2 regions of the Priestia aryabhattai genome follow, and region 2 is predicted to be linked to the other one. Evidence: riboswitches for the same ligand, from Rfam matches in the RefSeq annotation. Region 2 holds a riboswitch; the other holds the start of a gene.
The links. A riboswitch is a leader RNA that binds a small molecule or an ion and turns the genes downstream of it on or off. The one in region 2 is predicted to bind S-adenosylmethionine.

Region 1 (4,428 bases), on a different contig from region 2:
AGTGATACATAAGATGTTAATGGAAATAAAGGCATTTTATATTTTAACTTTGCCTCTTCACCCTTTTTTAACGTTTTGCGATACTTAATTTGAGAAAGCAAAATAATTCCCCACGTCCAAATTGCACCGAATGTTGCAATGCTTGTTACCCACGTAAATACTTTGGCAGGCACAATATAGTTTAACGCTACTCCGACTAATAGCGCACCCGCTGATGCTAAAACAGCCTTTCCTGGTACGCCGCCTTTTGTAAGCTGACTGTATCCTTTTGGCGCTTCGCCGTGTTCTGCTAAGTTGAACAGCATACGGCCTGTACTGAAAATACCGCTGTTACAAGAAGAAAGAGCTGCTGTTAGCACCACAAAGTTAATGATACCAGCCGCCGATGGAATGCCGATTTTTTCAAATGTTAATACAAACGGACTTCCCTGTGAACCAATTTCTTGCCACGGATAAATCGACATAATGACAAATAATGCACCGACGTAGAAAATAAGAATACGCCAAAAGACAGAATCAATTGCTCTTGCTAGAGATTTTTCCGGATTTTTCACTTCTCCCGCGGTAACGCCAATCATTTCAATTCCTAAATACGCAAACATTACCATTTGCAACGACAGCAAAATACCTTTGAATCCGTTCGGGAAAAGTCCTCCGTTGTCCCATAAATTTTTGATACCGGTCGCAACGCCGCCGTTACCGATTCCAAACACAATCATCAATACGCCAACGGCAATCATTAACACAATCGCTAAAATTTTAATAAGTGCAAACCAAAATTCCAGTTCACCATATGCTTTAACAGCTAAGAAGTTAACGGTTGTCATGATGACAAGCGCTGATAACGCCCAAATCCAGTTTGGTACATCCGGATACCAATACCCCATATAAATACCAACGGCTGTAATTTCAGCCATACATGTAACAACCCATAGAAACCAGTAATTCCATCCTGTTAAATAACCAGCGAGCGGCCCTAAATAGTCACGCGCGTACTTACTAAATGAACCTGCAACAGGTTTTTGAATCGCCATTTCTCCAAGTGCTCTCATAATAAAAAACATAATCATTCCGCTAAATCCGTACGCCAATAATATTCCCGGCCCTGCTAATTTAATAGCAGATGCAGACCCAAGAAACAGTCCTACCCCTATGGCTGCTCCTAAGGACATCAGCGTCACATGTCTTTCTTCTAACCCGCGTTTCAATTCTTTTTCCTGAGTTTTCCCCTGCATAAACGTCTCCCCTTTTTCCAATCTGTCAAAACGAGATGAACACAACCTTTTTGTTAGCGCTTTCATATAAGTTCGTGCTAAAAGACAGGCTGTATATTTGTATTCTATCACCTTTCTCTCACTTTTCTTTTGTCGAAAAACAAAAAAAATATCGTATCATTTTGTTTAAACGCACAATTAAGCGTTCGCACTGCTTTTTTAATATGTATTTATTATTGCGCCTAAGTAATAGCATTTTAAAAAAATAGAAAAACGCCGACTCAACTCCGTCAGCGCATCGTTCATTTTATGAAAACTAGCATTTATCTCGCCGGTTCAAAAGTTTTACAGCCAGGTTCTTCCGTGTCAGAAACATGGTGACTACTTTCAGGACTCACAACGTAAATGGACTCTGCACTGCATTTATTTCCGGATTTCCAATACATACACTCATTCACTTCACATAATACACCTTGGGCCACTGTTATCCCTCCTTTGCTTGTCTTATCTATTTACTACCCGAAATATAATACTTCTAACATTTTCACGCAAAAAACCGCTTGTTTATCAAGCGGATCTTTTTATTGCGTGTGTTTAACATACTGTTTTTTAGCTAAATATAACTCACGACTCAGCGTGATCCGTCGTTCTCTCAAGTGCCTTAATTTAGCCTGAAATCGTTCGTTAGTTGGCTCTTCTTGAATTAAGCGATACGTAAAAGAAATATCTTCATTTAACTGTTTAAAATCTTCCCATATCTCTTGAACTAGTGCGGATTGTTTTTCTTCAAATGAACAATTTTGCTGCGTTTTTAGCGCGGCTAAAATTTCATGCTGCCACGTTTCGTCTTTTATTTCTTTTGCTAATAAGTATAAGTCTAAATAATCATCAATGCTTAACGCCGTTTGTCTATTGTTCAATGTCCTCACCTTTTCTATACAAAATGTTTCTTCGTAAGAAGAGGATTTTATCATAGAAAAAGGTTCCTCTTCTTATCTGTCAGAGCTAGGCTATGCTGGAATTAGCACCATTCAATAATTGTGGTTGCTGAGGCTTCAAAGGGCCAGTCCCTCCACCTCTCTAGATAAGAATATTTCGTTTTGGATTATTTCTGACTATTCTAATATGTTTTATAGGTTACGTCAATACTTTTTCAATAAAAAGAAAAAAGAAGTAAAATATGGTATGCTTTCATAAAGGATGGTGAGCACATGAAACGATACATGTTATCTGCTTTTTCGGGAAGCTTGCTGTTGCTTCTCAGCATTGCCTTTTCATCTACTTTCCATATTGCAATTGTCAAAACAACTGGAAGCATCGGAGGGATTATTTTAGCAGCGGCGGCTTTGGTTATGAATGCGCTTGAAGATCCCCCCTCCTCAAATAATACAGGTGGAGGTGCTGTTGAAGTACTAGATAAAGGCGCCGTTTGGGCTACTTATTTACTTTTACTTTCATTACCAAACCTCATCGCATGTATAACATCTTATGTTTTATGGACTCGCTGACATTCACCAACATTACGGACGTTTTACCACCTGCAGGCTCATTGATATTTGCTTTTCTACAAATCCAAGTTCACGATACACATGCTGTGCAAAATTCCCGGCATGGACGCTTAGTCTGATTTCACGGTACCCTTTGGCAGACAATTCATTGATCGCTTTTCGCATTAACGGCTTGGCTAGACCTTGCCCGCGGTATTCGGATAAAATATATAATTCGTAGATAAAGCCAATTTCTTCTTTTGAAAAGAAGTCGGCAGATGGCCCGGCAAGAACCCAGCCTGCGAGTTTATTTTCTTGTCTCGAGACTAAATAATAACATCCTTTTTCAAGTGCGCTATCAATTAGTTCATTTACGCGTTCAGTTGGCGGATGAAACTGCTTCATTGTTCCTTCAAACAGTGCATCAGCAGATTTCGTCCGAATTTCTTGTATTTCTTCTTCAGTAGCTTTCACAATCATTACGATCTCTCCTTTCGTTTTGCTTTTCCACATGCACAGGTGAATTCCTGCAAAAAAGTCTTCGCCTAAGCGAAGACTTTTATTTAAATTCAAAATGCTCTTGGTGATTGCCTTGTTCATCCGTCCAGTTAATCACGATGTCTAAACTTGCAGCTTTTCCAGGAACAGCAAAATTGGCATAGCGAAAACGCTGACCGCTTTTGCTTAAGTTAGACCTTTCAATAGGAGAAAACAAGCTGTATTTCGCCTTATTTTTTCCTTCGTGTCGAAAAGCTTGGACCTGTACCCGCTCTACATCTTTTCCAATGTTTTCAACGATTAACCCATATGTATGATAGACGTTATTTTTCCATTTTAGCTGATTATCTCCTGCCATACTCGCTTTTGTCAGTTCAACTGACCATTGTTCAGATGCTCTCTTCATTGGAAGCTTTTCAATAGAAAGAGCGCTAACATGAATGGTTGCAAAAGCAAGCCAAACAAAACAAAAAGTGCTGACTGTATAAATTAGTCTTTTCATAGATTTTGATCTCCTTAGAAATTTTAGTAGTAGCATCTCCTATTACCCTAAAAATTATGATATACGTTTTAACACAAAAAGCCTCTCCATTCAGGAGAAGCTTCTTAGTTAATGCATAAGCAAATCTTTTTGTTTGTCTAATGAGTGTTTCGTATATAAATCTCTTTCAATCGCATATTTAGGACGCTGTTTCACTTCGTTGAAAATCTTGCCAATGTATTCTCCGACAAGCCCTATCCCCATTAGCTGCAGGCCGCCTACAAGCCAAATCGATAAAATAAGAGACGTCCAGCCAATTTGTGTATGATCTAAATATTTTTGAATCAGCGCATAAATACCAAACGCAATACTAAAGAGAAAAGAAGCTCCTCCAAGCAGCGTTAATAATCGTATAGGCGCTACGCTAAAAGATGTAATCCCGTCAAATGCGAAAGCAAGCATTTTCTTTAGCGGATATTTTGATTCGCCCGCCGTCCGTTCTTTGCGGTCATATGTGACTTCCGTGGAGCGAAATCCTACTAATGGTACAAGGCCTCGTAAAAAGACATTTCCTTCTTTGTATTTCATGAGTTCACCAAGAGCACGTTTGCTCATGAGACGAAAATCCGCGTGATTTTGAACGAGCTGAATTCCTAGCTTATTCATAAAACGGTAAAATCCTACTGCCGTGGTTCGTTTAAAAAATGTATCGGTTTCTCTGCTGTCTCGAACACCATATACGACTTCA
Region 2 (4,428 bases):
ATATGTTCCAAAGCCTACTCCAGGCGCCACTACAACGTGAGCTTTTTCAAGAAGTAAATCTGAAAACTGTTCAGAAGTATATCCTCCAGGAACTTTTAGCCATGCAAAAAAGGAGCCCGCTGGAGATGTAACATCCCAACCAATTTCTCGAAGCCCTTGGATAAAAATATTGCGTCTAGATTCATAGCGCTTAACTAAATCGTTCACGCATTGTTGAGATTCCAACAGAGCTGCGGCGGCTGCCTCTTGAACCGCCCCAAAGAGACTGACATACATATGATCTTGAAGAAGATTAATAGCTTCTACTACACTTTCATTTCCTACAGCAAATCCAACTCGCCATCCCGCCATGTTATACGTTTTAGAAAGAGTATAAATTTCAATTCCCGTCTCTTTTGCACCAGGAGTCTGTAAAAAGCTGATTGGCTTTTTACCATCAAATCCAATTGCTCCGTAGGCAAAGTCGTGTACCACACAAATATCGTGCTCGGCAGCAAACGCCACGGTGTCTTCAAAAAATTCTGCCGTTGCCACTGCACCAGTAGGATTATTCGGATAGTTTAAAAACATGAGCTTTGCCTGTTCTTTAGCACTTTCACTTATCTCCTCGTATACCGGTAGAAAATGATTTTCAGCCGTGAGCGGCATCACTTCCATGTTGGCTTTTGCAAGCTCTACTCCAGACCAGTAATCAGGATATCCCGGATCGGGGACCAGCACCGTATCTCCAGGGTTTAATAAGCACTGTGGAATTTCAACAAGTCCAGCTTTCCCGCCAAACAAAATAGCTACTTCTTTTTCAGGATCCACATCAACCCCGTATTCTCGCTTATAAAAAGTCGCAACGGCCTCTTTTAAAAAATGGTGTCCGCGAAATGGAGAATATTTATGATGCATAGGATTAGCACTTGCATTTTGAAGTGTTTCTACAATATGTGAAGGAGTAGGCTGATCAGGGTTGCCCTGCCCTAAGTTAATAACATCGTGCCCCTGGGCCATTACTTTTCCTACCTTGCCTACAAGTGATGCAAAAAATTGTTTTGGTAAACTTTTTAATAGTTCCGATTGCTCAAATTGTTTCATCATCGCACACCTTCTCAAAAAATTCTTGAAATTCTAGTCACAAATAATATATTGTAATACTCAACTTGTAAAGTCATTTTTTTCAACTACTACAAAAAGGATGGATGATAAAGTGAGTGTAAAAATTACGTGTTTGCAGCTTGATATTGCATTTGGAAACCCAACTAAAAACCGAAAATATATCGAACAAAAAATGACAGAAGCCCTGAAAGAAAACCCTGACATCCTTGTACTTCCTGAGCTATGGGATACAGCTTATGACTTGACGCGGCTAGACGAAATTGCAGATGATGAAGGACAGCAAGCCAAGCAATTAATCTCTCAGTTTGCTAAAACGAACGAAGTAAACATTGTTGCAGGTTCGATCGCGAAAAAAACAGAACAAGGCGTCACGAATACGATGTATATTTTTGACCGAAAAGGTCGTGAAGTATCACAATACAGTAAACTGCACTTATTTAAATTAATGGATGAGCACCTCTATCTAGAAGCAGGAACAGCAAAAAATCTTTTTACACTTGAACAGTCTTTGTGCGCAGGAGTTATTTGTTACGATATTCGTTTTCCAGAATGGATTCGGGTTCATACTAGCAGCGGAGCAGAAGTCTTATTTGTTGTCGCTCAGTGGCCGGCTCCAAGGCTTGCCCACTGGAAAGCGCTGCTCATTAGCCGTGCAATCGAAAATCAATGCTATGTAATCGCGTGTAATCGTGTAGGCCAAGACCCTAATAATATATTTGCCGGCCATTCTTTAGTTATCGATCCGTGGGGAGAAATAATCGCTGAAGCTGGCGATAGCGAAGAGCTTTTAAGTGCTGAGGTCAACCTGGAACTTGTAAAAGAAATTCGCAAACAAATTCCTGTCTTTACAGATCGCCGCACAGAATTTTATTAATTATGTATTGACAGCCGTTTTTTTGCATGATACGATTTTCACCAGATATCATAAAATATTCAAACAAATCAAAATTAAATAAGTAATCGTACTCTTATCAAGAGTTGGCTGAGGGATTTGGCCCTGTGAAGCCCAGCAACCGACCGTCATTCCATCATAAGGTGGATCACACCCGTAAAACATGTTTTACAAAGGCACGGTGCTAATTCCAACAGAAAGTAATTCTTTCTGGCAGATAAGAGGTTTGAACAATACAATCAAGCCTCTTTCCAACGAAAGAGGCTTTTATATTTTCTAAAATTATAAAAGCCTCCATATATTCTTAAACCTATTAACTTAGTAAACAAATCAGTTTAATAAACTATGGGGGGATTCCGATGTCAACGACAAAAACAGAGAAGTATCAGCCTTTAACAGAAATTTCAGCAATCAAACTTGTGAAAAAGCTAGGTCTTTTTGATGCCACAGAAGCACTAACTGCCCGTGAAATCGGTGACGGCAACTTAAATCTCGTCTTTCACATCATAAATGATCAAACGAATAAATCCATTATCGTCAAACAAGCACTTCCCTATGCAAAAGTTGTAGGCGAAAGCTGGCCTCTATCCTTAAACCGTGCCACAATTGAAAGCAATGCGCTCAAGCAATTCGGTGCATTTACGCCAGAACTTGTACCAGCTGTTTATTACCACGATGAAACGCTTGCTGTTACGGTCATGGAAGACCTATCTCATTTAACGATTTCTCGCGCCGGGCTTATTCAAGGTGAAAGTTATCCTCTGCTCTCACAGCATATCGGTTCTTTTCTAGGACATATTGCGTTCAAAACGTCTGATTTTTCCTTAAAGCCTCAGGATAAAAAAGAAGAAGTTGTCAAGTACAGCAACCCGGACTTATGCAATATTACGGAAGATTTAGTTTTTACAGATCCTTTTTTTGATATCGATACAAATGAATTTGAAAAAGCGCTGCGTCCTGATGTAGAAGAATTGTGGAATGATGAAGATGTAAAGTTACAAGCAGCAAAATTAAAATATAAATTTTTAACAAATGCACAAACGCTAATCCACGGTGATTTACATACAGGCAGCATCTTTGCTAGCAGTCAAGAAACGAAAGTGATTGATCCAGAGTTTGCTTTTTATGGTCCGTTTGGATTCGATTTAGGGCAATTTGTTGCGAATTTATTTTTAAATGCTCTTTCTCGAGAAACAAATCGCGAACCGTTATTTGCACACATTACTAACACATGGAACGTATACAAAGATACCTTTACTGTGCTTTGGCATTCTGAAAACACTGAACCTTTCGCTAAAGATGAGCGCTTATTACATGAAATTTTAATGCAAACGTGGCAAGATGCTGTTGGATATGCAGGATGTGAACTCATTCGACGTACGATTGGCTTAGCTCACGTGGCGGACTTAGATGGAATTTCTTCAGAGGAAAGAAAAGTTAACGCTAAACGTACTGCGTTAAAAATTGGACGCTATTTGCTTTTGCACCAACAAGACGTTTCACCAAATGAATTTGAAAATTTACTTCGATAACGAATAATGTACACAATGAAAGGATCGGTATCAGCATGACAAATACACTATCACTTCCGCGCTCAGTGGAATGGAATGAATCATATATTACTTTATTAGATCAGCAGCAGCTGCCTGGCAAAGTCGAGTATATTAAGCTGCAAACCATTAAAGACGTATGGGATGCTATCACTACCTTGAAAGTACGCGGAGCCCCTGCAATTGGCATTACGGCGGCTTTTGGTCTCGCTCTTTCTGCGCTTAGCTATGACACAGATTCAGTCAATGAATTTAACAAAAAGCTAGCTCGTGATCAACAGTATTTAGCCAGTTCACGCCCTACTGCCGTCAATTTATTTTGGGCACTAGAACGCGTAGCGAAAAGCGCTGAATCCGCTTCGTCCGTTAATGAAGCTAAAACAAAAGTTGTTCATGAAGCCATTCAAATTCAAGTAGAAGATGAAGAAACGTGCTACCGAATTGGAGATCATGCTCTTTCTTTATTTAAAAAGAAAGATAAAATCATGACAATATGTAATGCTGGTTCAATTGCTACAGCTTATTATGGAACAGCATTAGCACCTTTTCACTTGTCTAAGCAGCGCGATATTCCACTTGAAGTATTCGCCTGTGAAACAAGACCTGTTCTTCAAGGTTCTCGTTTAACAGCATGGGAACTTCAGCAGTCGGGAGTGGACGTTACGCTGATTACGGATAATATGGCCGCTCATACAATTAAAACAAAAGGGATTAATGGGATTATTGTAGGAGCTGACCGCATTGCAGCGAATGGCGATACGGCTAACAAAATTGGAACGTACGGACTTGCTCTTTTAGCGAAAGCATTCGGTATTCCATTTTACGTAGCAGCGCCGCAGTCTACATTTGATTTATCTATTCAAAACGGAAGCAGCATCCCTA

Region 1: it holds a riboswitch for S-adenosylmethionine, as region 2 does, so the genes downstream of both, M3225_RS01795 (hypothetical protein) here and mtnK (S-methyl-5-thioribose kinase) in region 2, are expected to answer to the same signal.

What each region holds. Positions count from the first base shown of each region.
Region 1 is NZ_JAMBOQ010000001.1:342,870-347,297, forward strand. Features, by position in the region: gene alaP (alanine permease AlaP) at 1-1,235, opposite strand, end outside; gene M3225_RS01790 (DUF1540 domain-containing protein) at 1,538-1,696, opposite strand; gene M3225_RS01795 (hypothetical protein) at 1,796-2,134, opposite strand; SAM riboswitch class I at 2,204-2,305, opposite strand; gene M3225_RS01800 (hypothetical protein) at 2,426-2,722, shown strand; gene M3225_RS01805 (GNAT family N-acetyltransferase) at 2,735-3,181, opposite strand; gene M3225_RS01810 (hypothetical protein) at 3,261-3,701, opposite strand; gene M3225_RS01815 (glycosyltransferase family 2 protein) at 3,810-4,428, opposite strand, start outside.
Region 2 is NZ_JAMBOQ010000003.1:495,940-500,367, reverse strand. Features, by position in the region: gene M3225_RS15625 (pyridoxal phosphate-dependent aminotransferase) at 1-1,083, opposite strand, end outside; gene M3225_RS15620 (carbon-nitrogen family hydrolase) at 1,196-1,978, shown strand; SAM riboswitch class I at 2,070-2,220, shown strand; gene mtnK (S-methyl-5-thioribose kinase) at 2,356-3,528, shown strand; gene mtnA (S-methyl-5-thioribose-1-phosphate isomerase) at 3,564-4,428, shown strand, end outside.